Regions from separate parts of the Streptomyces sp. NPDC048142 genome, predicted to be linked through region 3. Evidence: riboswitches for the same ligand, from Rfam matches in the RefSeq annotation. Region 3 holds a riboswitch; each other region holds the start of a gene.
The links. Region 3 has a riboswitch for cyclic di-AMP ahead of ACGF2Y_RS35455 (M23 family metallopeptidase). Riboswitches for the same ligand answer to the same signal wherever they lie in the genome.
Positions count from the first base shown of each region.

Region 1: another riboswitch for cyclic di-AMP. It lies ahead of ACGF2Y_RS20265 (peptidoglycan DD-metalloendopeptidase family protein); the one in region 3 lies ahead of ACGF2Y_RS35455 (M23 family metallopeptidase).
Region 2: another riboswitch for cyclic di-AMP. It lies ahead of ACGF2Y_RS29355 (NlpC/P60 family protein); the one in region 3 lies ahead of ACGF2Y_RS35455 (M23 family metallopeptidase).

Region 1 is NZ_JBIDBC010000015.1:72,191-82,015, reverse strand. Features, by position in the region: gene ACGF2Y_RS20300 (STM4015 family protein) at 1-487, shown strand, start outside; gene ACGF2Y_RS20295 (STM4015 family protein) at 494-1,444, shown strand; gene ACGF2Y_RS20290 (STM4014 family protein) at 1,425-2,582, shown strand; gene ACGF2Y_RS20285 (STM4013/SEN3800 family hydrolase) at 2,617-3,483, shown strand; gene ACGF2Y_RS20280 (STM4012 family radical SAM protein) at 3,480-4,862, shown strand; gene ACGF2Y_RS20275 (STM4011 family radical SAM protein) at 4,870-5,787, shown strand; gene ACGF2Y_RS20270 (SGNH/GDSL hydrolase family protein) at 5,823-6,650, opposite strand; gene ACGF2Y_RS20265 (peptidoglycan DD-metalloendopeptidase family protein) at 6,810-7,781, opposite strand; cyclic di-AMP (ydaO/yuaA leader) riboswitch at 7,785-7,945, opposite strand; gene ACGF2Y_RS20260 (tyrosine-protein phosphatase) at 8,391-9,203, shown strand; gene ACGF2Y_RS20255 (DUF6126 family protein) at 9,322-9,495, opposite strand; gene ACGF2Y_RS20250 (helix-turn-helix domain-containing protein) at 9,560-9,825, opposite strand, start outside.
Region 2 is NZ_JBIDBC010000030.1:61,135-70,959, reverse strand. Features, by position in the region: gene ACGF2Y_RS29385 (glycosyltransferase family 2 protein) at 1-83, opposite strand, end outside; gene ACGF2Y_RS29380 (PspC domain-containing protein) at 666-1,952, shown strand; gene ACGF2Y_RS29375 (response regulator transcription factor) at 1,949-2,644, shown strand; gene ACGF2Y_RS29370 (GNAT family N-acetyltransferase) at 2,654-3,421, opposite strand; gene ACGF2Y_RS29365 (NlpC/P60 family protein) at 3,460-4,539, opposite strand; gene ACGF2Y_RS29360 (hypothetical protein) at 4,798-5,151, shown strand; gene ACGF2Y_RS29355 (NlpC/P60 family protein) at 5,293-6,480, opposite strand; cyclic di-AMP (ydaO/yuaA leader) riboswitch at 6,488-6,654, opposite strand; gene pcrA (DNA helicase PcrA) at 6,924-9,362, shown strand; gene ACGF2Y_RS29345 (peptidoglycan DD-metalloendopeptidase family protein) at 9,444-9,825, opposite strand, start outside.
Region 3 is NZ_JBIDBC010000056.1:804-10,628, reverse strand. Features, by position in the region: gene ACGF2Y_RS35480 (sporulation protein) at 1-1,125, shown strand, start outside; gene lhgO (L-2-hydroxyglutarate oxidase) at 1,234-2,490, shown strand; gene trmB (tRNA (guanosine(46)-N7)-methyltransferase TrmB) at 2,483-3,448, shown strand; gene ACGF2Y_RS35465 (PrsW family intramembrane metalloprotease) at 3,523-5,094, shown strand; partial or broken gene ACGF2Y_RS35460 (aldo/keto reductase) at 5,122-6,066, opposite strand; gene ACGF2Y_RS35455 (M23 family metallopeptidase) at 6,314-7,348, opposite strand; cyclic di-AMP (ydaO/yuaA leader) riboswitch at 7,360-7,512, opposite strand; gene ACGF2Y_RS35450 (PP2C family protein-serine/threonine phosphatase) at 7,723-8,946, opposite strand; gene ACGF2Y_RS35445 (MerR family transcriptional regulator) at 9,087-9,825, opposite strand, start outside.

The DNA.
Region 1 (9,825 bases), on a different contig from region 3:
CGTCCAGGCGGGCGGGCTGCCCGTCGAGGTGGTACGCGGTGTGCTGGACAGCGAACTGCCCGCACTGGAGCGGCTGGACCTCTGGCTCGGGGTGTCCGCCTACGAGGGGAACACCGATGTCACCGACCTGGCCCCGCTGCTCTCCGGCACCCGTTTCCCCCGGCTGAACCACCTGGGCCTGCGCAACAGCGAGGTGCAGAACGAGATCGCGGCGGCGTTGGCCTCCGCTCCGGTCGTCGCCCAGCTGCGGGTACTCGACCTGTCGAACGGGACGCTGGGGGACGAAGGCGCTGCCGCGCTCCTCGAAGGACAGCCGCTCACCCATCTCGACGCGCTGGATCTCCACCACCACTTCCTCACCGAGGCGATGGAGCAGCGTGTTCGCTCGGTCCTGGAGCCGCACGGGGTGCGGGTCGACCTGTCCGAGCGGAACGAGCCGTGGGGCGGTCGCGGCGTCGATGGCCGCTACACCGCCGTTTCGGAGTGATGCGTGATGAACCGCATCGGCATTGAGCATTTCGATGACTTCCACGGGCTGCCGGTCCATACTCCGGTGCCGTCGTCCGCGGCCCTGCCCGCCGCCGGCTCCGTGGCCTGGCGGCTGGAGTGCGACCACGGCGAGGAGACGGACTTCGCCACCCTGTGGCAGCAGTTCCTGGACACGGTGGACACCGCGCGGGTCCGGGCGCTCGTCATAGGGCCCTGGTGGCATGACGACTACACACCCTTCGCCCCGGTGATGAAGCTGATCGTCGCCCACGCGGACCGCTTCCCCGCGCTGCGCGCACTGTTCCTCGCCGATGTGGTGGGCGAGGAGTGCGAGGTGTCCTGGCTGCGTATGTGCGACATCACCCCGGTGCTCGAAGCCCTGCCTCTGCTGGAGGAGTTCGCCGTGCGTGGCTGCGGCCAGGAGGGGCTCGGGCTGCGCCCGCTGCGCCACACGGCGCTGAAGTCTCTGCGCTTCGAGTCCGGCGGCCTGCCCGGCGAGGTGGTGCGGGCGGTCGCCGCGAGCGAACTGCCCGCACTGGAGCGGCTGGACCTGTGGTTCGGCAGTTCGTGGTACGGGGGCGATGCCACCGTCGACGACATCCGGCCGGTCCTGTCGGGCGGCGTGTTCCCCCGGCTGCGCCACCTGGGTCTGCGGAACAGCGAGATCCAGGACGAGATCGCCCTCGCCGTGGGTTCCGCGTCCGTCGTCGCCCAGCTGGAGACCCTGGCGCTGTCCATGGGCACGCTGAGCGACACGGGCGGCGAGGCCCTGCTCAACGGACAGCCCCTGAGCCACCTGTCCACGCTCGATCTGCGCCACCATTTCCTCACCGACCCGGTGCTGGACCGCATCAGGGCCGCGTGCGCACCGGCCGTGGTCGAGGGCGGCGAGGCCGAGGAGGACTACGGGGACCCGGACGACGAACCGGAGCGCTATGTCGCCGTCAGTGAATAGCGCCGGGCACGGCCCGGTCCCGCGCTTCGCGGTCGTCGGCAATCCGGACAACCGCCGGGTCGCGTTCTTCGAGGCGGCCGTACGGTCCGCCGGCCTGCCGCCGGCCCGGGTCGTGCCCTGGGTCCAGGTGCTGCGCGGCGAGGCGGTGTTCGAGCCGGGCGAGAGCGTGCGGATCGATTCGCCCGGTGAGGACGCCGAGGTGGAGCGGCTGCTCCGCGGGGTCGAGGACCCGACCCGCGTGGAGGGCTCCGCCCGGTGGTACGCGCGGTTCACCGCGGCGGTGGACGCGGTGGCGGGCGCTGCTGCGGCCGCGGGCGCCGAGGTGCTGGGCTCCCCCGGCGACATCTCCGTGCTCTTCGACAAGCGGCTGTGCCACGGGCTCCTCGACCGCGCGGAAGTCTCCGTGCCCGCCTCGCCGACGTCCGGCTCGGGGGCGGCGCCGGTGCGCGGCTGGTCCGACGTACGGGAGTTGCTGCGCGCGCACCGGATGCCCCGGGCGTTCGTGAAGCTCGCGCACGGGTCCTCCGCGTCCGGGGTACTGGCGGTGGAGACGGCGGGCCCCGGCCGGGTCCGGGCGAGCACCTCGGTGGAACGGGACGCGTCGGGGAGGCTGTTCAACTCGCTGCGGGTCCGGCGCTACGCCTCGGAGCGGGAGGTCGGTGCGGTCGTGGACGCGCTGGCCCCGGACGGGCTGCACATCGAGCGCTGGCTGCCGAAGCCGTCCCAGCGGGGGCGGGTCGCGGATCTGCGGATCGTGGTGGTCGGCGGCCGGGCGACACACGCGGTGGTGCGGACGAGCACGGGCCCGATGACCAATCTGCATCTCGGCGGTGCGCGCGGCGACCTCGACGAGGTCCGGGCCGCCGTGGCGGCGGCGGGCGGCTGCTGGCGCGAGGCGCTGGCGATGTGCGAACGGGCCGCGGCCTGCTTCCCCGGGACGCCCTGTGTGGGCGTGGATCTGCTGCCCACGGCCGGCTGGCGGCGCTTCGCCGTCGGCGAGGTCAACGCCTTCGGCGATCTGCTGCCCGGACTGACCGGTCTGCCGGGCAGCGGCGCCGAGGGCCTGGACACCTATGCGGCGCAGGTCGCCGCCGTACTGGACCGAGCAAGGAACCACCGTGCCGTCACCGCTTCCTGACCCCGCCGAGACCCCTGAATCCGCTCGGCCCGATATGGGCGAGGTCGTGGGCAGCCACGATCTGCTGCTGGTCACCCTGGACACCCTGCGCCACGATGTCGCCGTCGAGCTGGCGGCCGCCGGGCGCATCCCGAATCTGGCCCGGCATCTTCCCGGGGGCTGCTGGGAGGAGCGGCATGCTCCGGGCAGCTTCACCTACGCCTCGCACCAGGCGATGTTCGCCGGGTTCCTGCCGACGCCCGCCTCCCCGGGGCCGCACCCGCGGCTGTTCGCGGCGCGGTTCGCGGGCAGTGAGACGACGGCGGACGGCACCTTCGTGTTCGACACGCCCGATCTGGTGTCGGGGCTGGCCGCCGAGGGCTACCGCACGGTGTGCGTCGGCGGGGTCGGCTTCTTCAACCGTCAGGGGCCGCTCGGATCGGTGCTGCCCGGGATGTTCCAGGAGAGCCACTGGGAGCCCGGCTTCGGCGTGGCCTCGCCCACCTCGTTCGAGGAGCAGGTGGCCAGGGCCGAGGAGATCGTCGCGGCGCTCCCCCAGGAGCAGCGGCTGTTCCTCTTCGTCAACGTGTCCGCCCTGCATCAGCCGAACTGGTTCCATCTGCCCGGAGCGACCCGCGAGGCGGGCGACTCCCGCGCCACGCACGCGGCGGCCCTGGAGTACGTGGACCGGCACATCGGCCGGCTCTTCGCCGCGGCGAGCAGCCGCCGCCGGTGCTTCGCCATCGTCTGCTCCGACCACGGCACCGCCTACGGAGACGACGGCTACACCGGTCACCGGCTCGGCCACCCGGCCGTCTGGACCGTCCCGTACGCCCACTTCGTCCTCGAACCACCCGCACCATCCACAGCACCCGAACCACCCGCACAGCTCGAACCGCTCGAACCGGGGGCCGCCCGATGACCACCACCACCTCCACCGCCCCGCTTCCCCCCGTCCGGCCGTACGAGAGTTACGTCTACGCCTATCCGCACAAGACGGCCTACCGTCCGCTGGAGGACCCCCCGTCACTGCGCGCGCTGTGGGCGGCGGAGCCCAAGGACGCGCTCTCCCTCTATCTCCACATACCGTTCTGCGAGGTCCGCTGCGGCTTCTGCAACCTCTTCACCCGGATCGGCGCGCCCGAGGAACTGACGACGCGCTATCTGGACGCGTTGGAGAGACAGGCCGTGGCCGCCCGGGACGCCCTGGGCGACGAGGGACCGGTGCGGTTCGCTGCGGCGGCGTTCGGCGGCGGGACGCCGACCTTCCTCACCGCCGGTGAGCTGGAGCGGCTCTGCGACATCGCGGAGAAGCGGATGGGCGCCGCACTGCGCTCGGTGCCGCTCTCGGTGGAGACCTCCCCGTCCACGGCGACGGCTGACCGGCTGGCGGTGCTGGCCGACCGGGGCACCACCAGGATCAGCATCGGCGTGCAGAGCTTCGTGGACGAGGAGGCGCGGGCGGCCGTCCGCCCGCAGCGTCGCGCCGATGTGGAGGCGGCGCTCGGCCGGATCCGCGATGCGGCGATCCCGGTGCTGAACATCGACCTGATCTACGGCATCGACGGACAGACCGAGCGCAGCTGGCTCGCCTCGCTGGACGCGGCGCTGGTGTGGCGGCCGGAGGAGCTGTATCTGTATCCGCTGTACGTCCGCCCGCTCACCGGTCTGCACCGCCTGGGCGCGGCGGCCGGTGCCGGGGCGGAGGCCCTGGAGCAGGCTGCCTGGGACGAGCAGCGGCTGCGGCTGTACGCGGTGGGGCGGGACCATCTGCTGGCGCACGGCTATGAGCAGGTGTCGATGCGGATGTTCCGGCGGAGCGATGCCCCGCGGGAGCAGGAGAGTCCCGAGGACTACGCCTGCCAGACCGACGGCATGATCGGCCTGGGCTGCGGGGCCCGTTCGTACACGGCGGCCCTGCACTACTCCTTCGACTACGCGGTGGACATGCGGGAGATCCGGTCGATCATCGACCGCTTCACCGCCACCGAGGACTTCTCCCGGGCCGAGGTCGGCCGGTACGTCGACGCCGGCGAGGCACGCAGGCGGCATCTGCTGCAGTCGCTGCTCCAGGCGGCGGGGCTGCCGGTGGCGGACTACCGGGCGCGGTTCGGTACGGATCCGCGCGCGGACTTCGCCACCGAGCTGGCGGGGTTCGCGGCCCGGGGCTGGCTGGACCCGTCGGCGCCCAAAGGGCTGCTGCGGCTGTCCCCTTCGGGTCTCGCCCACTCCGACGCGCTGGGTCCGGCGTTGTTCTCCCCCGGGGTGCGGGCCGCGATGGCCGCGTACGAGCGGAAGTGACCGGGCCATGGACCTGACGATTCTCTACCGGGGCCCGCTCGCCTCCTGCGACTACGACTGTCCGTACTGCCCGTTCGCCAAGCGGCGGGACAGTCGCGCGCAGCTCACGGCGGACCGGGAGGCGCTGGAGCGGTTCACCGGCTGGGCGGCGGCGCAGACCGGCGACCGGCTGTCCGTGCTGTTCACCCCCTGGGGCGAAGGGCTGGTGCGCTCCTGGTACCGGCAGGCGCTGACCGAGCTTTCGCATCTGCCGCACATCGGCCGGGTGGCGATCCAGACGAACCTGAGCTGCCGCACCGGCTGGCTGACGGACGCAGATCCTGAGCGGATCGCGCTCTGGTGCACCTACCACCCGGGGCAGACCCCGTACGAGCGGTTCCTCGGCAGGTGCCGGGAGCTGTCCGGGCTCGGCATCCGCTACAGCGTGGGGGTGGTGGGCTTCGACGCCCATCTGGAGGAGGCACGGCGGCTGCGGGCGGCGCTGCCGGAGGAGGTCTATCTCTGGGTGAACGCCGCCGAGGGACACACCTACACCGACGAGGAGGCGACGCGGTGGACGGAGCTGGATCCGCTGTTCCCCTACAGCCGTGATCCGCACCGCTCGGCGGGGCTGCCCTGCCGGACCGGTGAGTCGGTGATCTCGGTGGACGGCGACGGCACGGTACGGCGCTGTCACTTCGTCCAGGCCGAGCTGGGCAGTCTCTACGACGGCAGCTACCGCCGGGCGCTCGGCCCGCGGGCCTGTCCGCTCGCCGTGTGCGACTGCCATATCGGCTATGTGCATCTGGAGTCGCTGCCGCTGTACGACGTGTTCGCGGGCGGTGTCCTGGAGCGGATACCGGCCGGGCCCGGGGTGGGCATGCCTTCGGACGGGCTCGTGGTGCCGAGCCCGCCCCGGCGTGCGCTCCCCCTGCTGGAGCCATGACCGTACGACTGCTGGAGCCGTGACCGCTACGACCGCTACAGCGGCAGAAGGTCGGGACGCTTCGCCTCTACGTGGTCGCCGGAGGACTCTCCGCGCAGCCGTCGCCCGATCCACGGCACCAGGTATTCGCGGGCCCACTGGATGTTGTCGCGCCGCTCGTCGAAGGGGCTGCGCTGGGCCTGCGGCGGCCAGGGCTGGTCGGGGTCGGCGGGCACGTCGTGGCCGAGGACCTGTGCGGCGCGCAGCGCGACGCGGGTGTGGCCCTCGGGCGAGAGGTGCAGCCGGTCGTTGTCCCAGGCGCGCCGGTCCTGGACCGAGCGGAGCGACCACAGGTCCAGCACGGGGCAGTGGTAGCGGTCGGCGATGGCCCGGAGATGCACGTTGTAGGTGGCGATCTTGCCGCGCATGTGGCGCAGCACCGGAACGCCCCGGGTGTCGAAGCCGGTGGTGACCATGACCGTGCCGACGGCGTTGCTCAGGTCGGCGACCGCCCGCTCGAAGCGCTCGGCGAGGTCGTCGGGGTCGGTGCCGGGCCGGATGATGTCGTTGCCGCCCGCGCAGAAGCTGACCAGGTCGGGGGCCAGTTCCTTGGCGCGCGGGATCTGCTCCTCGACGATCTGGTCGAGGAGACGTCCTCGTACGGCGAGATTGGCGTAGCGGAAGTCCCCGTGCGGGGAGTCCTCGGGGCCGGCCGCCGCGTCGGGGGCCGGGAGCCGGTCGGCGAGGAGGACCGCGAAGCGGTCCGCCCAGCCGACGAAGGTGCCGCCGGGGCCGGGGTCGCCGACTCCCTCGGTGAAACTGTCGCCAATCGCCGCGTACGACCCGATGATGTGCTGCTGGTTGTTTCTCGAATCGTCTGCCACAAGCACTTATCCTGCATCGTTCGATGTGACTTACGCGACCGTAATACGGGGTTGACGCGTGGTGAGATAGACCACCCGGTCAGTTGCAGTAAAGCCGGAATAAAGAGAGGGGCGGTGCGCCGCCGCGCACCGCCCCTCGTCACTTCTCGCCCCGCTCGGTCAGACGGAGACGCCGTGCTGACGCAGGTACGCGATCGGGTCGACGTCCGAGCCGTAGCTCGGGCCGGTGCGGACCTCGAAGTGCAGGTGCGGGCCGGTGGAGTTGCCGGTGGAGCCGGAGAGGCCGATCTGCTGGCCGCCGGTGACGGTCTGGCCGACGGAGACGTTCAGCGCGGACTGGTGGGCGTACTGGGAGTACATGCCGTCCTCGTGCTTGATGACGACCTCGTTGCCGTACGAGCCGCCGTAGCCGGCCGAGACCACGGTACCCGGCCCGATCGCGAGGACGGGGGTGCCGGAGGCGGCCTGGAAGTCCGAGCCGGTGTGGTAGCCGCTGGACCAGCTGGCGCCGGAAGCGCGGTACTGGGTGGTGACGTTGGCGCTGGCCAGCGGGGCCGACCAGCCGGAGCCGGTGGCCTCGGAGGAGCCGGCCGGCGTCGAGCTGCCGGAGCCCTCGGAGTCGTCGGCGGAGACCGTGTCCGCCTTCGGGTCCTTCTTCGGAGCGGCCTTGGGTGCCGGTTCGGCCTTCTTCGGGGCTGCTTTGGGAGCCGCGGACTTGGGAGCCGCGGACTTCTCTGCCGGGGCGGAGCCCTTGGCGCCGAGGGTCAGCTTCATGCCCGGGTGGATCAGGCTGGGGTTCTCTCCGACGGTGGAGCGGTTGTCCTGGTACAGCTTCTCCCACCCGCCCTTGAGCCGGTGCTCGGCGGCGATCTTCGACAGGTAGTCGCCGGGGACGACGGAGTACGTCTTCGGGGCGGCCTTCGACGCGGCCGGGGCGGTCGACGGGGCGGTGTGCGCGGCGGCGACCGAGGCGGCGGCGGGCTTCGCGGCCGGAGCGGCCCGGTCCGCGGCACTCGCGACGGTGGCGCCGATGAGCGGGAGGGCGAGTACGGCGCCGCCGGTCCCTGCGGCGAGGACGCCGCGGGAGATCGGGCCGGACTTCGGACGACGGTGCTTACCCTTTGCGGGCATGGGGAAGTTCCTCTCCGGCGCCTGCGAGGTGAGCTGTCGGGTTCGGGCTGGAGATGCCCGGTCGCGTTGCGGCGACTTCACCCCGAGCCGGTCCGGATCGCTCCGGATCGGCGGCTTACCTGGTTCCCCCGCTCCTGCCACGCGTGAGTGGGTGGGTGCGAATTCCGGGCGGCGGCAGGATTAGGCGGTCCGTCCGGATTGCGGCGACCGTAAACGAGTCAGGACGACAGGAACAAGCCACCGGTTGCGCACCTGAATCATCGATTCAATATCGCCCCGGATTTCCCGTCACACTCCGTGGATGACGGATCTTGAATTTCCGTACGGGCAACGGGAATGCCCCGGGACGCGCTCACCACGGTCCGTCACGGATATGATCCCGCTCACCTCTGGAATCCCATCTCCCCCATTAGCGGGGCATGTTCTGCGAAATACACCAATACGGACATGCCGCAGGCGCCACCCCTGACGCCGGGTCAGCCCGGCCCGCGTGGCACCCCGCACCGGGTACCCGACCGTGATGATTTTCTGTCGAATCGATGTCGTATCGTCACGGGAGCGCCCTCGCCGGCGAGCCGCGCCGACGCCAGAGACCCCAGAGGAGCCACCGTGACGCAGCAGGTGCCGCAGGTCCCGCCGACAGAGACCGCGCTGACCGGAGTCCGCAACTTCCGCGACGTGGGCGGTCTTCCCACCACGGACGGGCGGCACACCGCCTTCGGCCGGCTCTACCGCAGCGGTCACCTGGCGCACGCCACCGCCGAGGACGCGGCCTTCCTCGGCGGACTCGGACTGCACACGATCTTCGACTTCCGTAATTCCGCCGACCACCAGCTCGACGGGTACGACATCGAGCTGACCGGTGTCCGCAATGTCAGCATTCCGCTCTCGGACCCGGCCGACGGCGCGGAGTTCTGGCGCATGGTGCGCGACGGGGACATCGAACAGCTGCGCTCCATCCTCTCGGGCGGCAAGGGCGCCGAGCGCATGATCCGGATGTACCGCTCGACGATCGTGGACCGCACCGCCGAGCACAGCCGCGTGCTGCACTCCCTGGCCGAGGACAGCGTCCCGGCCCTCATGCACTGCGCCGCGGGCAAGGACCGGGCCGGTCTCTCGATCGCGATCGCCCTGCTGGCGGTCGGCGTCGAGCCGGAGGCGATCGAGGAGGACTACCTCAAGTCCAACGACCTCCACCGCCGGTACAAGGTGAAGCGCACCGATATGTCCGAGTCCGGAATGTCTCCCGAGGTGATGGAGCTGCTGAACCCGCTCTTCGGGGCGCATTCCGACTACCTCGCGGCGGCGTTCACAGCCATCGAGGAGACCTGGGGAACGACCGACCGCTACCTGACCGAGGGGCTGAGGGTCTCCCCCGGGACCCGGGAACGACTGCGCGAGCGCCTGCTCGACCAGGGCTGACCCGGCCGGCGGCGATTCGGCCGGCGGCCCGCCGTCACGTGCTCACCGTCACCGGCCCGCCGTCACGTGCTCACCGTCACCGGCCCGCCTTCACTTGCCTGCCATCACCTGCCTGCCGTCACTTGCTTCCGGCGACCACGAAGAGCAGATAGAGGAAGCCCGCGATGATGTGGCCCGCCACCAGGTAGGCGAAGAGACGGATCACCACGCCGCGCGGCATCCGCTTCTCCTGCGGGTCCTCGTTCTCGCGACGTCCGGGGCCCAGCGGGTCGAAGTGTTCGGAATCGGACATGACGGTCCTCTCTGTCGGCCTCGCGGCCGGTGGAGCGAAGGATGCCGCCGGCGGGAACGGCCGGTCAGCGCGCGTGGAGGGCGTTGCCGAGGCAGAGCTCGGCGGCGGGACTCTGCAGCAGGGTGTGGACGAAGAGCAGCTCGGCGCCGCAGCGGTCGACGGCCGCGATCCGGTGCGGGGTGAGCGAGTCGAAGTGGGCGCTGTCACCGGGTTCGAGGTCGTGGACGGTGTCGCCGAGCCCGACCCGCAGCCGTCCCTCAAGGACGTACAGCCACTCCTCGCCGGGATGGACCCGGACCAGGTCGCCCTGGGCCCCGTACGGAACGCGCA
Region 2 (9,825 bases), on a different contig from region 3:
GAGCTGAGCACTTCGGCTTCCTCGTTCCGGGCCGGGATCACGACGACGGTGTCGTGCACCGGTTCGCGATGTGCTTTCGGCAACGCCTTGTCCACTGTTGGGAGAGACGTCGGCCTGGCGGCTTCGGTGCCTTGGGGAAGTGCTTCCTCGGAATCGAGCAGGGCTGGCCCTGTCAATGCCATAAGGGTTCTCCAGTCGAGCGTGGATTGATATGTCCAGCACACGGCACTGTGTACCTGGTTCACCTGGCAGCAGTCATGATCACACACCTCCCAACATTGGTATGGACCTGTCTCGGTGTATGGATCGCGAAGAAGTGGCGAACTCTGGGTTGGCCGTTCCATTGGATTGCGTTGGCAACGTGTGAGGCGCGAATTCCGGCCACTTCGTCAGCCACGCTTTTGGGAGAAACCGCCTGATCTCGACTCGGCGTGCCTTATGCGTATTTGGCGAGGCGTCAGGGAGATGGGTGATGTCCGGTGAGCGAACTCACACACGCGCTGCCTCCGGGTTTCCGTCGTGCTGGGTTGCCTCGGAGGCACCACCGCGCGTCGGGCCGCGTTGGAGAGGGCGCCACCGCCAGGCCGTCCGCGGGGGCGGGATCAGGGGCGCCTCCGGGATCGACCCTGATGCCGCCCCGCGCCCGCGCGTGTGACGATCGGGGTATGCCAGCCGCCACCGCACGAGCCGCCAGCTCCCTCGCCGCCGACCCGGAGGAGCCGCCGCTGCGCAAGCTCTACCGCAGCGCCGACGGCCGGATGTTCGGCGGCGTCGCGCGCGGGCTCGCCGGGCACCTCGGGCTGCCGGTCGCCTGGGTGCGGTTCCTCTTCCTCGGGCTGTTCTTCACCGACGGCCTCGGCGCGGTGCTGTACGCGGTGTTCTGGATCGTCGTCCCGCTCGGCGTCGGGGGTGTCGACGCCCCGCGCTCGGTGTTCGAGACGTCGGCGGACGGCCGCCGCAAGCTTCGTAAGCCGGACAAGGGCCAGGTCTTCGCACTGGTCGCCCTGACCTTCGGGGCCGTCGCGTTCGTCGCCAATGTCGACATGGGCAGCGAGGCCGACCGTTACATCTGGCCCACCCTCCTGATCGGCGCCGGCTCCGTCCTGGTCTGGCGGCAGGCGGACAACGCCCGCCGCGCCCGCTGGATGGAGACCGACCGCAACCGCAAGCTGCTGCACCTGGCCCGCGGCCTCGCCGGGGTGGCCCTCGTCGGCCTCGGCCTCGCCGTGTTCATGGTGGTGCGCGGCTCGGCCGCCCAGCTCGGCAACGTCCTCACCGCGGCCATCGCCGTACTCACCGGCATCGCCCTGCTCGCAGGCCCCTACCTGGTGCGGATGACCCAGGACCTCTCCGAGGAGCGCCTGATGCGCATCCGCGCCCAGGAGCGTGCCGAGGTCGCCGCCCACGTCCACGACTCCGTACTGCACACCCTCACCCTGATCCAGCGCAACGCCGACGACGGCGGCGAGGTCAGACGCCTCGCCCGCGCCCAGGAACGCGAGCTGCGCAACTGGCTCTACAACCCCGAGGGCACCGGCAAGGACGAGAGCGACGAGCCGGAGAACCTGGCCGAGGCCGTCAAACGGGCCGCCGCCGAGGTCGAGGACAAGCACGGCGTCCCCCTGGAGGTCGTCGTGGTCGGCGACTGCCCGCTGGACGAGAAGCTGAGCGCACAGATGCAGGCCGCGCGCGAGGCGATGGTCAATGCCGCCAAGTACGGTGGCGAGGGCGGCGCCGTCCAGGTCTTCGCGGAGGTCGAGGGCACTACGGTCTTCGTGTCCGTACGGGACCGGGGTCCGGGCTTCGACCTGGACGAGGTTCCCGGGGACCGGATGGGCGTACGAGAATCAATCATCGGCCGGATGCAGCGCAACGGCGGCAGCGCCCGGCTGCGTTCGGTGCCCGGTGGGGGCACCGAGGTCGAGCTGGAGATGGAGAGGGCGAGCGAATGACCGAGAACACCGAAGCCACCGGGGGCCCGGAGCGACGGGTACGGGTCGTGCTCGTCGACGACCACCGGATGTTCCGCACCGGGGTGCAGGCCGAGATCGGCCGTACCGAGGAGACCGGCGTCGAGGTGGTCGGCGAGGCCGCCGACGTCGACCAGGCGGTCACCGTCATCACGGCGACCCGCCCCGAGGTCGTTCTCCTCGACGTCCACCTCCCGGGCGGCGGCGGCGTCGAGGTGCTCCGCCGCTGCGCCCCCATGATGGGCACGGCCGAGAACCCGGTCCGCTTTCTCGCGCTGTCCGTCTCGGACGCCGCGGAGGACGTCATCGGCGTCATCCGGGGCGGTGCGCGCGGCTACGTCACCAAGACGATCACCGGCACCGACCTGGTGAACTCGGTCTTCCGGGTCCAGGAGGGCGACGCGGTCTTCTCGCCCCGCCTGGCCGGCTTCGTCCTGGACGCCTTCGCCTCCACGGACGCCCCGCCGGTCGACGAGGACCTGGACCGCCTCACCCAGCGCGAGCGCGAGGTGCTGCGGCTGATCGCGCGCGGCTACGCGTACAAGGAGATCGCCAAGCAGCTGTTCATCTCGGTGAAGACGGTCGAGTCGCACGTCTCGGCGGTGCTCCGCAAGCTCCAGCTCTCCAACCGCCACGAGCTGACCCGGTGGGCGACGGCGCGACGGCTGGTCTGAGGCCGTCGTTCAACGGCCGGCCGGGTCGAGCGAGATGTTGACCTTCTCGCCGATCCGGCGGTAGCCGATGCTCGCGTAGATCCTCTCGACGCCGGCGTCGCCCGGCTCCAGCCAGACGGTCCGGCAGCCCTGGCCGAGGGCCCGTTCCGTCAGCCAGGCGGAGAGCGCGGCGCCGACGCCCCGACGCCGGAAGGGGGCGGCGACGGCGAGGCCGGCCAGTTCGCTGAGGCCGTCGACCGCGACCGAGCAGCCCCCGGCCCCGGCCGGTGTGCCGTCGAGGACGGCCAGGGCGGCGACCCCGTCGCCGGTGGCCGCCGCACGCAGCCAGTCGGCCACTCCCTGCTCGGGCTCGCCCTCGCCGCCGAAGCCCCGGTGCTGGACGCGGGCGGCGTCGGTGAATTCCGCTTCGGTGCCGGGCACGGTGATGCGGAGGCCGTCGACCGGTTTCGGCGTCCGGAGGTCCCCGTGGCCGCAGGCCAGCAGCGGGGCCCGGTTCTCCACGGTGAAACCGGCGGCGAGCAGGGCCGGTTCGACGGCCGGGGCCCAGGCGGGCAGAAACTCCAGGCGGGGGAGCCGTTCGTGCTCCCGGAACGCCTCGACCAGGGCCGCCACCTCGTCCGCCGTGGGTTCCGCTTCCCGGTCGGGGATCGCGTAGTTGGCGTACTTCAGCTCCCAGTCCGGGTTGTGCCGGACGGTGAACGGGCCCACCCGGTAGTGGTCGGGAGACCGCAGCGTGAGCGTACGGGCGTAGTCCTGGACGGCGTTCGCCATCGTCATACGGGAGTTCCTTCGGCGGTACGGATCGGTGCCGGGGACTATGCCACCCGGGTCGCTCCGGCGAAAGGCATTTGATCGATGGGGGCGATGCGCACCGGTGCTCCCGGGCGCGGGGCGTGGATCATCTGGCCGCCGCCGATGTAGAGGCCGACGTGGCTGATCCCGGAGTAGAAGAACACCAGGTCGCCGGGGGCCAGTCGGGAGCGCGGGATGCGCTGTCCGGCGTTGATCTGGGTGTAGGTGGTGCGGGGCAGGCTGACGCCCGCCGCCTTCCAGGCCGCCTGGGTCAGGCCCGAGCAGTCGAAGGCGTTCGGGCCCGTCGCGCCCCAGACGTACGGCTTGCCGATCGCGCCGTGCGCGAAGGCGATGGCTTGCGCGGCGCGGGAGTTCGAGGGCGCGACCGGTCCGCTCCGGGCGGTGGAGCGGTCGGCGTGGGCCGGGCCGCCGCCGTGCCGGGCGTCGGCGGAGCGTTCGTGTTCGGCGCGCTCATCGGCGGTCAGGGTGTCCAGCAGCCTGCGGGCGTCGGCCAGCTTGGTGCGGATCACGGTGCGGTGTTCGCGCAGCTCGGCGCGGCGGGCGGCGAGGCGTTCGGTCTCCTGGTCGGCGCGGGCCTTGACGCGGGTGATCTGGGAGACCTGCCGCTTGATGTTCCGCAGCATGCCCGTCTGCCGGTCGCCCACCCGGTCGAGGTAGGAGGCGCGTTGCAGATAGGTGTCGGGGTCGGAGGAGAGCGCCAGTTGCAGGGCCGGATCGAGGGTGCCGCCGCGGTACTGCGCGGTGGCCAGCGAACCCAGGGCGTGCCGGGCGGTGTTGAGGCGGTCGGTGCGGCGGGCGGCCTCGTCGGTCAGGTCCTCGACGGTGCGGGTGGCGGCGGCCGCCTTCTCCTTCGCCCCGTTGTACTTCTCGGTGGCGACCTCGGCGTCGTGGTACAGCCGGTCGACCTTCGCCTTGACCTGCGTGGCGGTGGGGGCCGGTTCGGCGGGGGCCGCGCCCGCTCCGGTGACCGAGCCGGCGGTGGCGGCCCCGGCGAGCGCCAGGGTGGCGGCGGTGCGGGCAGCAGGGCCGGCGAACGGGCGCTGCTTGGGTTTTCGGTGAGCTGACCTGCGGTGCGCTGCCACGGGGATGGCATCCTTTCTGTCGGCTGCCCGCCGGGAGATACCGGCGGGTCCGTGAAGGACGCTAATCCGGGTGCGGGGAAAAGAGTCACCATGACAGCTATTGCCCTGATGTGACGTTTCGCCGGTCGCATTCGATCGGGAATGGGGTCCTATTGCAGGGCGATTCGCTCACGGCCGAGAAGGCGCACGAGGAAGGTGCAAAAGGAAGGCTTGCCTCACTGCACGGTGAAACACTGGCCATGGCTAGGCTCCGGATCCATGGACGTACTCATCAATGTCTTCGTCGCCCTGCACATCATCGGCATCGCCTCCCTGCTGGGCGGCTTCCTGACGCAGATGAAGGCCATGGGGGCGGGGACCGCCCGCTTCGTCCCCGCGATGCTTCACGGCGCGCTGACCATGCTGGTCACCGGTGTCGCCCTGGTCGGCCTCAACCAGGCCGACGATCAGGCCGTGAACAACGTCAAGATCGGCATCAAGCTGGCGCTGCTGGTCGTGATCCTCGCCTTGGTCTACGTCAAGCGGGACGACGAGAAGGTCGACAAGGGCGCGTTCGCGGCGGTCGGCGGGCTGACGGTCGCCAACATCTTCATCGCCACCGTCTGGACATGAGGTGAGGCGTTCCGGGAACGACCGCTGAAGAGCCGCCCCCGGCCCCGTACGCGTACTGCTGCTACGTACCGGTCCTACGCGTTCTGGCGCTACCTACTGCCCCTACCTACTGCCCCTACGCGCTGCCCCTACGCACTGTTGCTACGCCGGGCGCACGCTTCCGTAGATCGGCATGGAGTAGATCGACTCCTCGCGCACGTTCGCACCCGGCTTCGGGGCGTGGATCATCATCCCGTCGCCCTTGTAGATGCCGACGTGGCTGATGTCGTCGTAGAAGAAGACCAGGTCCCCGGGGAGCAGGTCGGAGGTGGCGACCCGGGTTCCGACGTTCACCTGGTCCCAGGTCGTCCGGGGCAGGGTCACGCCCGCCTCCCGCCACGCCGCCTGCGTCAGCCCCGAGCAGTCGTAACTGGACGGGCCCGACGCGCCCCAGACGTACGGCTTCCCGATCTGGGCGCGGGCGAAGTCCAGCACCTTCTCCGCCTTGGCGGCGTAACCGCTGCCCGTGCCGGTGCCGGAGCCCGACCCCGTGCCCGTACCGGATCCGGAGCCCGTTCCCGAACCGCCGCTGGACTCCTTCGCGGCCTCCTCGCGGGCCTTCTCCTCCGCCTCGGCCTTCTCCTTCGCCTCGGCGGCCTGCCGGGCGGCCAGCTTCGCCGCCTTCTCCTTGGCCTCGGCCTCCTTCTTGCGCTCCAGCTCCGCCAGCCGCGCCTTCTCCTCGGCGGTCAGCCGGGACAACAGGCCGCGGGCCTCGGTGAGCTTGGTCTGCACGTCCTTCTTGCTGGAGGCGCGTGTGGCCTGCGTCTCGGTGAGGGTCTCCAGGCTCTTCACCGCCTCCGCGCGCTTCTTCGCCGCCGCCGCCTGCTGCGTACGGAAATCGGTGACGGCCTTCTGCTGCCTCTCTGTCGCCCGGTCCATGAGCCGGCTCTGGTCGAAGTACCCCTGCGGGTCGTCCGCCAGGAAGAACGTCGCCGTGGGCGCGATGCCGCCGCTGCGGTACTGGGCCGCCGCGTAGGAGCCCAGCGCGCGGCGCGCCTCGTTGATCTTCTCGGTCCGCTTCGCCACGTCCGCGAGCAGCGTGGCGACCTTCTTCTGCTGCGTGGCGGAGGCGGCCTTGGCCCGGTTGTACTCCTGGGTCGCGGTGCCCGCCTGCCGGTACAGGGCGTCGACCTTCTTCTGCACTTCCTCGATGGTGGGCTTCGGCTCCGCGGGCGCGGCCGTGGCGCTCTGCGTGGAGAGCAACGTCACGGAGGCCAGCGCGGCCGTCGTCAGCCCGACGGCGGGAGTGGTGGTGCGCACCTTCGTGCGCGGCTTGCGATGCGATGCCAAGACCGGCATCTCCTTCCGTGGACCGCCTACCGGGTTAGCTGTCGGGTTCGGACGGAACGGAAGGCTGTCCTACGGTCCGGATGCGAGGGCACGGACCGATTCACCCCGGTTCTGCGTGTGGGTCCCCGGTTCCGAACTACCTGGAGGGCAGGACGGATTCGGCAGAGGTGTCCGTTAGGCGCGGTTCGCCTCAGGGAGGTACGGATCACCTGACCGAGCACGCTAGCCAACCCGTGGCACCGCTGGGAAGGAGCATGAGCGATATGCCCGATACATTTTCGTGACCTTTTCGGATCATGGGCCACACACCCCTTCCGACCGGGCACTCCTTCACGGAACGTGGGCGTCCGCTCTCCGTGCGTACCGGTGGCGTACGGGTGCCGAGGGCTGCTTCCGGCCTTCGGCCGAAGGTTGTCAGTCCGGCAGCCTAAACTCGGGAGGCGATGAGCAGCCTCTTTGACGACAGTTTCCTGACCGGCCTCCAGCCCGCGGAGGACGGCCCCCCGCCGCCCCCCGAGGACCACGCGCCCGAAGCGGTGCCGGAGGGACTCTTCGAGGGCGTCTACGACGCGCCCCCGCCGCCCCGGGACGGGTATTACCGGGACGGCCACCCGCGCCCGGTGATCGACGCCGCGGCGCTGCTCGACGGGCTGAACACCGAGCAGCGCGCCGCCGTCGTGCACGCCGGATCCCCGCTGCTCATTGTCGCCGGGGCCGGCTCCGGCAAGACCCGGGTGCTCACCCACCGCATCGCCCACCTGCTGGCCGAGCGCGGCACGCACCCCGGGCAGATCCTCGCGATCACCTTCACCAACAAGGCCGCGGGCGAGATGAAGGAGCGCGTCGAGCAGCTCGTCGGCCCGCGCGCCAACGCCATGTGGGTCATGACCTTCCACAGCGCGTGCGTCCGCATCCTGCGCCGCGAGTCGAAGAAGCTCGGCTTCACCTCGTCCTTCTCGATCTACGACGCCGCCGACTCCAAGCGCCTGATGGCCCTGGTCTGCCGCGACCTCGACCTGGACCCCAAGCGCCACCCGCCGAAGTCCTTCACCGCCAAGGTCTCCAACCTCAAGAACGAGCTCATCGACGAGGAGACCTTCGCCGGGCAGGCTGCCGATGGCTTCGAGAAGACCTTGGCCCAGGCGTACGCGCTTTACCAGGCCCGCCTGCGCGAGGCCAACGCCCTGGACTTCGACGACATCATCATGACGACGGTCCACCTCCTCCAGGCCTTCCCGGACGTCGCCGAGCACTACCGCCGCCGCTTCCGCCACGTCCTGGTCGACGAGTACCAGGACACCAACCACGCCCAGTACACGCTGGTACGGGAGCTGGTCGGCCCGGCCGGAGAGGCCGACGCCCCCGCCGAGCTGTGCGTGGTGGGCGACGCGGACCAGTCGATCTACGCCTTCCGGGGCGCGACCATCCGCAACATCCTCCAGTTCGAGGAGGACTACCCGAGCGCGACGACGATCATGCTGGAGCAGAACTACCGCTCCACGCAGACGATTCTCTCCGCCGCCAACGCCGTCATCGAGCGCAACGAGAGCCGCCGCCCCAAGAACCTCTGGACCAACGCCGGCTCCGGCGCCCGCATCACCGGCTATGTCGCGGACACCGAGCACGACGAGGCGCAGTTCGTCGCCGACGAGATCGACCGGCTCACCGACGCGGGCGACGCCAAGGCGGGCGACGTCGCCGTCTTCTACCGGACCAACGCCCAGTCCCGTGTCTTCGAAGAGATCTTCATCCGCGTCGGCCTGCCCTACAAGGTCGTCGGCGGCGTGCGCTTCTACGAGCGCAAGGAGGTCCGGGACGTCCTGGCCTACCTCCGGGTCCTCGCCAACCCCGAGGACACCGTCCCGCTGCGCCGCATCCTCAACGTCCCCAAGCGCGGCATCGGCGACCGCGCCGAAGCGATGATCGACGCCCTGTCGATGCGGGAGAAGATCTCCTTCCCGCAGGCACTGCGCCGGGTGGACGAGGCGTACGGCATGGCCGCCCGCTCGTCCAACGCCGTCAAGCGCTTCAACACGCTGATGGAGGAGCTGCGCACGATCGTCGAGTCCGGCGCCGGGCCCGCCGTCGTGCTGGAAGCGGTCCTGGAGCGCACGGGCTATCTCGCCGAGCTCCAGGCCTCCACCGACCCGCAGGACGAGACCCGCATCGAGAACCTCCAGGAACTCGCCGCCGTCGCCCTCGAATTCGAGCAGGAGCGGGGCGAGACGGAGGGCGCGGGGACGCTCGCGGAGTTCCTGGAGAAGGTCGCGCTCGTCGCGGACTCCGACCAGATCCCCGACGAGGACGAGGACGGCTCCGGGGTCATCACGCTGATGACCCTGCACACCGCGAAGGGCCTGGAGTTCCCGGTCGTCTTCCTCACCGGCATGGAGGACGGCGTCTTCCCGCACATGCGGGCCCTCGGCCAGACCAAGGAGCTGGAGGAGGAGCGCCGCCTCGCGTACGTCGGCATCACCCGCGCCCGCGAACGGCTCTATCTGACCCGGGCCGCGATGCGCAGCGCCTGGGGCCAGCCCTCGTACAACCCGCCCTCGCGGTTCCTGGAGGAGATCCCGGAGCAGCACCTGGACTGGAAGCGCAAGGGCCCGATGGCCGCCCCCGCGGGACCCACCTCCGGCATCACGTCCTCGCTGTCCTCCTCCCGCTCCCGCACCGGCCCCTCGGGCTTCGCGACCCGGCGCGGCACGGAGAAGCCGACGGTCACCCTGGTGGCCGGCGACCGGGTCACGCACGACCAGTTCGGGCTCGGCACGGTGACGGCTGTCGAGGGCTTCGGCGACCAGGCCAAGGCGACGGTCGACTTCGGCGACGAGCGCCCGAAGAAGCTGCTGCTGCGGTACGCACCGGTCGAGAAGCTGTAGACGGCGAGAGATATACGGGCGAGGCAGCAGAAAGCGGGAGGGAGGGCCGAGGGCCCTCCCTCCCGCTTCCGGGTGTCCGTCTCAGGTCGGGTTGAGGCCCTTGCTGCGCAGCCACGCCAGCGGGTCGATCGCCGAACCGCCGCCCGGCCGGACCTCGAAGTGCAGGTGCGGACCGGTGGAGTTGCCCGAATTCCCGGAGTACGCGATGACGTCACCGGCCTTCACCGGGCCCGAGCGGATCTTCGTGCTGCTGAGGTGGCAGTACCAGGTCTCGGTGCCGTCGGCGGCGGTCACGATCGCCATGACTCCATAGGCGCTGTTCAGCTGGGTGCGTACGGTGCCGTCGGTCGCGGCCATCACCGGAGTGCCGTACGAGACGGGGAAGTCGATGCCCGAGTGCACGGACATCCAGTTGACGCCCGCCTGGCCGTAGTAGGCGCTGAGCCCGTGCTGCTTGACCGGC
Region 3 (9,825 bases):
GCACAGGCCGCGGTCCTCGGGGCGCGCGGCGGCGGACCCGACGGGCCGCCCGGTCCGGCGGCCCGCGGCACGGGGTCCGCACCGGACGCCCGGGGCGCACACGTCCTCCACACGCCCGGCGGCGCATCCGTCCTCCACGCTCCCGGCGGCGCGGCCGGCTCCGTCCCCGTACAGCCCGGACCGGAGACCGCGGCGGACGCCTCACCGCTGCGCGTCGGCCACAGCGATGTGACGAAGCTGCGCGAGGCGGCCCAGGACGCCCGGCGGTGGGACTCCAAGTACGGCGGCGGCGACTGGCGTTCCTCCATGGTTCCCGAGTGCTTACGCGTCGACGCCGCACCTCTGCTCCTCGGCTCGTACACCGACGAGGTCGGGCGGGCCCTGTTCGGCGCGTCGGCCGAGCTGACCCGGCTGGCCGGCTGGATGGCCTTCGACACCGGCCAGCAGGAGGCCGCCCAGCGCTACTACATCCAGGCCCTGCGCCTGGCCCGCGCCGCCGCCGACGTCCCGCTCGGCGGCTATGTCCTCGCCTCGATGTCCCTCCAGGCGACCTACCGCGGCTTCGCCGACGAAGGCGTCGACCTCGCCCAGGCGGCCGTCGAGCGCAACCGCGGCCTCGCCACCGCCCGCACCATGAGCTTCTTCCGGCTGGTGGAGGCCCGCGCCCATGCGAAGGCCGGCGACGCACCGGCAGCGGGGGCCGCGCTCAAGGGCGCGGAGAGCTGGCTGGAGCGGTCCCGGGCGGGCGACGCCGACCCGCCCTGGCTCGGTTTCTACGGCTACGACCGGTTCGCCGCCGACGCCGCCGAGTGCTACCGGGACCTGAAGGCCCCCCGCCAGGTGCGGCGCTTCACCGAGCAGGCGCTGTCCCGGCCGACCGAGGAGTTCGTCCGCAGCCACGGACTGCGGCTCGTCGTGTCCGCCGTCGCCGAGCTGGAGTCGGGCAATCTGGACGCGGCCTGCGCGGCGGGCACCCGGGCGGTGGAGGTCGCCGGCCGGATCTCCTCGGCCCGCACCATGGAGTACGTCCGCGATCTGCTCCACCGTCTGGAGCCGTACGGGGACGAGCCCCGCGTCGCCGAGCTGCGGGAGCGGGCCCGCCCGCTGCTGGTCACCCCCGTCTGAGCCGGGCGGCGAGGGCACGTCCGGCGAGGTGTGCGCCACGCCCTGCCCGGCTCGGGTTTGAGCCGGTTGTCAGTGGGTCAGTGCACTATCGGGGTGGGAGGTGGCGTGATGATGACGCACGCGGCGTACGACTGCGATGTGCTGGTGATCGGCGGCGGGATCGTCGGTCTGTCGACCGCGTATGCGCTTCTACGGTCCGCTCCGGGCACCCGGGTGACGGTCCTGGAGAAGGAGCGCGGCCCCGCCCGCCATCAGACCGGCCGCAACAGCGGCGTGATCCACAGCGGCATCTACTACCGCCCCGGTTCCCTCAAGGCCCGGTACGCGCTGCGGGGCTCCGCCGAGCTGGCGGACTTCTGCGCCGAGCACTCCATCGGCCATGCCACCACCGGCAAGCTGATCGTCGCCACCGAGCGCTCCGAGCTGCCCCGGCTGCACGGCCTGGTGCAGCGCGGCCGCGCGCACGGTCTGCCCGTGCGGGAGCTGGGCCCGGCGCAGATCGCGGAGTACGAACCGGAGGTCCGGGGCCTGGCGGCGATCCGGGTCGGCACGACGGGCGTCTGCGACTTCACCGCCGTCGCCACCCGCTTCGCGGCCGAGGTCACCGCGGCGGGCGGCATCGTGCGGTACGGCGCGGAGGTCACCGCGATAGACCGGCGCCCCTGGGGCGTGGCGGTGCGCACGGCGGACGGCCCGGTCGTGCGGGCCCGGGTGCTGGTCAACTGCGCGGGTCTCCACTGCGACCGGGTGGCCCGCCTCGCCGGGGACGACCCCGGGGTGCGGATCGTGCCGTTCCGGGGCGAGTACTACGCACTGGCCCGCCCCGAGCTGGTGCGCGGCCTGGTCTACCCGGTGCCGGACCCGGCCTTCCCCTTCCTCGGCGTCCACCTCACCCGGGGCTTCGACGGCTCCGTCCACGTCGGACCCAACGCTGTCCCCGCCCTGGCCCGCGAGGGATACGCCTGGCCGCAGGTCCGCCCCGCCGAACTGCTGTCCACGCTGAGCTGGCCGGGCACCTGGCACCTCGCCCGCCGGCACTGGCGGTACGGGGCGGGCGAGGTGCACCGCTCGCTGTCCCGGCCCGCCTTCACCCGGGCCGTCCAGCGGCTGCTGCCCGCCGTCACCGAGGAGGATCTGCGCCCGTCGCCCGCCGGGGTCCGGGCCCAGGCGGTGCTGAAGGACGGCACGCTGGTCGACGACTTCCTGATCCGCGAGGCCCCGCACACCGTGCATGTGCTCAACGCCCCGTCGCCCGCCGCGACGGCGTGCCTGCCCATCGGGCGGGAGGTGGCACGGCGTGCGCTGCGCCGGGCTCGGGAGGCGGGGTGGAAGCCGCCCGCCGTAGAATCCGGTCATTGTGTCTGAGCAGCCCCTGAACCCCACCCCCGCCACAGCCCCCGACGCCGCGGCCGTCGGCACGCACACCGACGCGGCCACGACCGGCTCCACGGCGGCCGACGCGCTTCCCGCCCCGCTCGCCGACGCCCCGGCCAACACCACGGCCGCCGCCGCGCTCGCCGACGCCCCGGCCGACCCGTCCGCCGCCGAAGACGCCGCCGCCCTGCGCGCCGCCTCCTTCGAGCGCGCGCGCCGGCTGCGCCAGGAGCCCCGCTTCCCCGGCGGCCCCGCCGCCGACCCGGCCGGCTCGCACCACGAGCGCCGGATCCGCAGCTTCCAGCCGCGCCGCAGCCGGGTCACGACCGGCCAGCAGGACGCCCTGGAGCGGCTGTGGCCGAAGTGGGGCCTGGACATCGACGGAAAGCGCGTCCTGGACCTGGCCGAGATGTTCGACGGTCTGCCCGTCGTCCTGGAGATCGGCTTCGGCATGGGCGAGGCCACCGCGCAGATGGCGGCCGACGACCCGGGCACCGGCATCCTCGCGGTCGACGTCCACACCCCCGGCCAGGGCAATCTGCTGGGCCTCGCGGACAAGGCGGGTTCGACCAACGTACGGGTGGCCAACGGCGACGCGATCATCCTGCTGCGCGAGATGCTGGCCCCCGAGTCGCTCGACGGCCTGCGGGTCTACTTCCCCGACCCGTGGCCCAAGGCCCGGCATCACAAGCGGCGCCTGATCCAGCCCGAGTTCCTGGACCTGGTGGCCCCGGTGCTGAAGCCCGGCGGAAGCGTCCACTGCGCGACCGACTGGGAGCCGTACGCCGAGCAGATGCTGGAGGTGCTCACCGCGCACCCCCGCTTCGAGAACACCGCGGCCGACGGCGGATACGCCCCGCGTCCCGCGTTCCGGCCGCTCACCCGCTTCGAGGGGCAGGGCCTGGACAAGGGGCACGTCGTCCACGACCTGCTGTTCGCCCGCGTCTGACCCACCCGCCGGTGGCCCGGACCTGGCCGGATGCGCCGTCGTCGGGTGTCAGTGCTCCTCGTTAGGGTCGAGGAGTGTCCGACCCCTCCGTGCAGCATCAGCAGGCGCGGCCCGCCGTCCCGGTCCTCCACGAGCAGCGGCTCGACGAGGCCCTGGGCGCCGCGCCGGAGCGTGGCCGAGCGCGTTACCGGCCGCGCCGCGTCGGCATGGTGTGGCGCAGCAGGGTGTTCCGCGCCGGGGCCGTGATCGTGGTGCTCGCGCTGTGCTGGCTGCTGATCCTGGCCCTCGTCCGCGAGCAGACCGGCCCGGAGGGGTTCCTCGTCGGCCTGGGCCTGGCGGTGCTTCCGGTGCCGCTCCTGATGGCCGCCTTCCGCTGGCTCGACCGGGTCGAGCCGGGCCCCTGGCGGAATCTGCTGTTCTCCTTCGCCTGGGGCGCGTGCGCCGCCGCACTCGTCGCGATCATCGCCAACTCGTTCGCGACGCGCTGGATAGCCACCGCGACGGCCGACCCGGCGAGCGCCGACACCCTGGGGGCGACGGTGATCGCCCCCGTGGTCGAGGAGAGCGCGAAGGCGGCGGCCGTGCTGCTGATCTTCCTGTTCCGCAGACGGGAGTCCGGCGGGGTGGTGGACGGTATCGTCGTCGCCGGGTTCACCGCGACGGGCTTCGCGTTCACCGAGAACATCCTCTATCTGGGCAACGCCTTCGGCGAGGACCAGCAGCTGGGCAGCTCCGGGTTCGCCTCGGTGACGGCCGGGACGTTCTTCGTGCGGATCGTGATGTCGCCGTTCGCGCACCCCCTGTTCACCGTCCTCACCGGCCTCGGCTTCGGCTTCGCGGCCGTCAGCGCCCGCCGCCACCGCTTCCGCCGGATCGCCCTGCCGCTGCTGGGGCTGCTCCTGGCGATGGGGCTGCACGCCCTGTGGAACGGCTCGTCGTCCTTCGGCCCGTACGGCTTCTACGCGGTGTACGGCATCGTCATGGTCCCGGCGTTCGGCCTGGTGACCTGGCTGGCGGTCTGGTCGCGCCGGCGGGAGCTGCGCACCCTGGCCGCCGAGCTGCCCGCGTACGCGGCGGCCGGCTGGCTCACCCCCGCCGAGCCGTCGGCGCTCTCCTCCATGCGGGCCCGGGGCGTGGCCCGCGACCTGGCCCGCCACTGGCAGCCGGACCGGACCCGGGGCCGGGCGGCGGCCCGCGCGGTCGCGGAGTACGAGTCGTTCGCGACCACCCTTGCGGGTCTGCGCCGCCGGGCCCGCCAGGGCGCGGTGGGTCCGGACTTCGGCGCGCGGGAGCGGGAGTTGCTGCACCATCTCTGGCAGCGCCGGGAAGTCGCGGCCCCGGCCCTCACCCACGCGGCCCGCCTCACCTCCCACCCTGGCTTCCATCACCACCGCAACCCCCCGATGCCGCACGGAAACGGGTACGGGCAGGGATACGGCGGGTACGGACACGAGCAGAGGCAGGGATACGGATACGGACACGGGCAGGGGTACGGGTACGGGTACGGGTACGGGCAGGCGTACGGGTACAGCGGCCCGGTCCCGCAGCCGCCCCCATCCCCCTACTCCTACCCGCCGCCCCAGCCGTACGGCAGCGCACCGCCCACCCACCGACTCCCGCCTCCGCCCCCGCCGCCGCCGCAGTAGCGTCGGCGACGGACGGCAGGGATGGTCTCAGGCCGACGCCTCGGTGAGCAGGGCGAGTTCCCGGTCCGTCAGCCGCAGATCGGCGACCGCGACGAGGGCGGGGAGCTGCTCGACCGTACGGGCGGAGGCGATCGGGGCGGCGACGGTCGGCTGCGCGGCGAGCCAGGCGAGGGCGACCGTCGCGATCTCGGCGTTGCGTTCCCCGGCGACCCGGTCGAGGGCGGCCAGCACCCTGCGGCCCTGCTCCGACTCCAGATGGCCGCCCGCCTTCGCGGAGCGGACGCTCTCCACCTTCGTACCGGGGCGGTACTTGCCGGTGAGGAAACCGGAGGCGAGCGCGTAGTACGGGACGGCGGCGAGGCCGGCGCGGGCCGCGGTGTCCTGGAGGGCGCCCTCGTAGGTGTCGCGGGAGACCAGGTTGTAGTGGGGCTGGAGCGCGACGTACCGGGCGAGGCCCTCGCGCTCGGAGAAGTCCAGGGAGGCCCGCAGGCGCTCGGGGCTGATGTTGGAGGCGGCGATGTGCCGCACCTTGCCGTCCTTCACCAGCTGGTCGAGGGCGGTGATGATCTCCTCGACCGGGACGGTCTCGTCGTCGAAGTGCGTGTAGTAGAGGTCGATGTGGTCGGTGCCGAGCCGGCGCAGCGAAGCCTCGGCGGCGCCCTTGATCGTGCCGGCGGCCAGGCCACGGTGGTCGGGGTGGGCGCCGGCCTTGGTGGCGACGACGATGTCGGACCGGTTGCCGCGGGAGGCGAGCCACCTGCCGATGACGGTCTCCGACTCGCCGCCCTCGTTGCCCTCGACCCAGGCGGAGTACGCGTCAGCGGTGTCGATGAAGTTGCCGCCGGCCGCGACGTACGCGTCCAGGACGGCGAAGGACTACTGCTCGTCCGCCGTCCAGCCGAAGACGCTGCCGCCGAGGGCGAGGGGGAAGACCCGGAGGCCCGAGGTGCCGAGAGTGCGCGCGGAAGTCATGTGAGGGTCCAACGGGGTGGACGGTGGGCGGTATTCCTCATTCCTCCACCGCCGCGCGACCGTACCTCCCCACCTCCACCGGGAAGGAACCGTGTCGCCCAGGAACCATGCCCCCCAAGGAACCGTGCCGTCCCCGGAACCGTGCCGTCCCCGGACAGACCGGCAGCCCTGGCGTCGGGGGGTGTGCGTCAGGGCTGCCGGAGTTTCGGGGTGGCGACGAAGGACGTCGGCCGGGGGGCCGGGGGTTTCAGACGTTCAGGCCCTTGCTGTTCAGCCAGGCCATCGGGTCCATCGCGGAACCGCCCGCGGTGCGGACCTCAAGGTGGAGGTGGACGCCGGTCACGTTGCCGCTGTCGCCCATCCGGCCGATGGTCTGGCCCGTGGTGACCTTCTGGCCGACGGAGACCTCGATCGAGGACTGGTGGGCGTACCAGATCTCGGTTCCGTCCTCCAGCTGGAGCACCGTGCGGTAGCCGTACGAACCGGAGTAGCCGGCCGACGTGATCGTGCCGCTGTGCACGGCCTTGAGCGGCGCACCGGCCGACCCGGCGAAGTCGAGACCGGTGTGCTGGCCGGAGGACCAGAGCGCGCCGGACTGACCGTAGGTCGAGGTGATCGTGTACGAGAAGGTGGGGAGGGAGTAGCTGGCGGCGAGCTTGGCGAGCCGCTCGGCCTCCTTCTTCTTCTCCGCCGCTTCCTCCGCCGCCTTCTTCTTCGCGGCGGCTTCCGCCTCGGCCTGGTCCTGCTGCTTCTTGGCCTCCTGCGCCGCCTTCTCGGCCGCGGCGTTCTCGGCGGTGGCCTTGGCCTCGGCGTCGGCGCTGGCCTGCTGCTGCTCGGCCTGCTGGAGGATCCGGGCGCGCAGGGCCTCGCCCGCGTCGGTGGCGCCCTGCTCGGCCTCGGCGCTGGTGAGACCGGCGGTGGTGAGCGGCGCGGACGAGGCGACCGGGGCCGTCTCCGCGTCGTCCGACATGAAGGACCCGACGCCGGGAAGAGACGTGGCGTCGGGGAGGTTGTCCGAGATGGAATCGGGAAGAGTGATGGAGACCGGCGCCTTGTCCTGCGCGGTGGCCATGCCGCCCGCACCGACGGCCGCTATGACGCCGACTCCGAGGACGGTGGAACTACGGGCCAGACCACGCTGCTTGGACACGCGGTGCCTGCCGCGCACGGGACGGATGGACTCCTCGGTGGGGTTCCACTCTTCCCAGGACCGCTCCGCGCCACCGAAGGTGTCGGCACTGAAGGGTGACGGGGCCTCAGGGGCAGGCTTGTTGGACGCCACGTGGGCGCACTCCTTTCCTTCCTTCTCGCCTACCGGGTTAGCTGACGGGTTCGGAGCAGGAAGGTCTCCTACGGGCCCCTCCGTCTCTCACGAGACACAGGCGTCCGATTCACCCCATGTAGGTGGTTCCCCGGTTCCCTTGCGGAATTCGGCGCTCGCGCGCGGCGCCGTCTCTGACGACGACTGTGACGACCGCGCTGCGTTATCGAACGTTAATAGAAGCATGTGCCCAATTCCAAGCTGTTCCTGTTGATCATTAACGAACACAGCAGGGATATACAGGTCACAAGCGGGTGGAATCGGGCGACTTGACCGAGCCTCAGCCGCACCTCATTTTCTGACGGTATGTCAAATGTTATGCGGAGCGGTGCCCTTCAGTTACGCACCGTGTCATCGCCCCGGCCCACGATCCTCACCGTCGTCCGGCGCACGGGCTGCCCCTCCGCCGGCCGGGCGACCGCGATCAGCGCCATGTCGTCCGTGGTCCGCCCCCCGGTGTGCAGCCGTACGTCGTCGGTCAGCGCCGACAGCAGCTCCTCCGGCCCCGGGAAGATCCGGCCGCGCAGCCGGGCCGCCGGATCGTAGAAGACCCCGTTCGCGTCCCGGGCCTCCGACAGGCCGTCCGTGAAGGCGAGGAGCGTCGCCCCTGCGGGCATCGCCCACTCGTCGGCCCGGTCCGGCCACACCCCCAGGTCCATCCCCAGCGGCAGCGCGGGCACCGAGGGCGCGAGCTCCTCCAGGGCGCCGTCCGCGTACAGCAGGATCGGCTCGGGGTGACCGCGGTTGACGAGGCGCAGCGAGGCCGAGCCGGGCGGGATCTCGGCCAGCACGGCGGTGATGAACCCCTCCATGGCGTCCAGCCCGTACCGCCGCGTCCCCTCCCGTGCCAGCGCCCGCTCCAGCCGCTGCGCGACGCCCTCCAGCGAACGCTCCTGCTCTGCGGCCTCCCGGAACGCCCCGATGATCACCGCCACCGCCTCCACGGCGCCCAGCCCCTTGCCGCGTACGTCGCCGACCACCACGCGTACCCCGTACGGGGTGTCCGCGACGGCGAACAGGTCGCCGCCCACGAACTCGTCCGCCTGCGCCGCCTCGTACCGCGCCGCGACCTGGAGCCCGCCGATCCGCTCGGCCGGCGTCGGCAGCACGGCCCGCATGGCGGTCTCCGCGATGACCCGGGCCGAGGCCAGCTGCTCGTTGCTGCGCCGCACGACCCCGTTGATGACGATGGCGAGCACCGAGGCGGTGAGCACGGTGATCATCTCGATGACGGGGACCACCTGGGTGGACGTCCCGTCGGCGAGCCGCATCGCGATGACGGAGAGGAGCGCGGCGATGTCGGTGCGGACGGTCCGGGACAGCGAGAAGAACGGTGCGGCGATCAGCGGGGCCGCGACGAACAGGGGAACGGCGGTGAAGTTGGGCGGGGACAGTGAGTCGAACACCAGCCCGCCGACGATCAGCAGGGCGGGCAGCATCCGGACGAACCGGCGTGACCCCCGGCTGCCGGGCGTCACATTGCCCTCCGGAGACCCGAACACCGCACGGCCCACGGCGTCGATGCTCCCCGCCGTGCCGCTACGCCGTCTCTCGGCCATCCCCACCTGTGCACTCCTGCCCGGTCCACCCACGGCTGCGGACGGTACCGCGCCCGGTCCAGGCTTCCCGGAGCCGCGCCGGGCGGCGACCGGGCATCGGCCGAATAGGGGGAAGCGGACGGCAGCCCGGCCCTTGGCGGTCAGTCGGAGAGCCGGTGTTCCGCGTAGACCGTCAGCGCGTCCCGTACGAAGGCGGCGGTGCCGTCCCCGTGGCGATCGTAGTTCTTCGCGAAGCGGGGATCGGCGGCATACATCTCCCCGAGCCCGATCACGTACGAGCGGCTGGGCTCCCTGGCCGACGACAGCCATGCGCAGTGCCGACGGGCGAGCTCCTGCGCCTCGGCCCCCTCCGCGGCGAGCCCGGCCTCCCTGGCCCGCCCCCAGTCGCGCGCGAGGGCCTCGTGCTCGTCCTGGAACGCCCGCTTCTCCCGCTCCCCGAGCGAACGCCACCAGCGGTCGCCCTCCTCGTACGCGTCCCGGCCCCAGCGCTCGGTCACCTCCTGCTCGTGGGCGGTGTGGTCGAAACCGTCGAACACTTCGTCGGCCATGAGTTCCATCCCCTCCTGGGTCTTGTGGAGAGTGGTCCGCACCGAGGCGATCTGCCGCCCGATGCGCGCCTGCTCCTGTTCGAGCAGCCGCAGATGCGCCCGCAGCGCCACCGCCGTGTCCCGCTGCCCCGCGAGCACGTCCTTGATGGCGGGCAGCGACAGTCCGAGCTCCCGCAGCAGCAGGATGCGCTGCAGCCGGACGAGGGCGTCCTGGTCGTAGTAGCGGTAGCCGTTGCTCCCGATCCGGCTCGGCGTGAGGAGACCGAGGTCCCCGTAGTGCCGGAGCGTGCGGCTCGTGGTGCCGGCTTTTCTGGCGATTTCCTGAATGGAC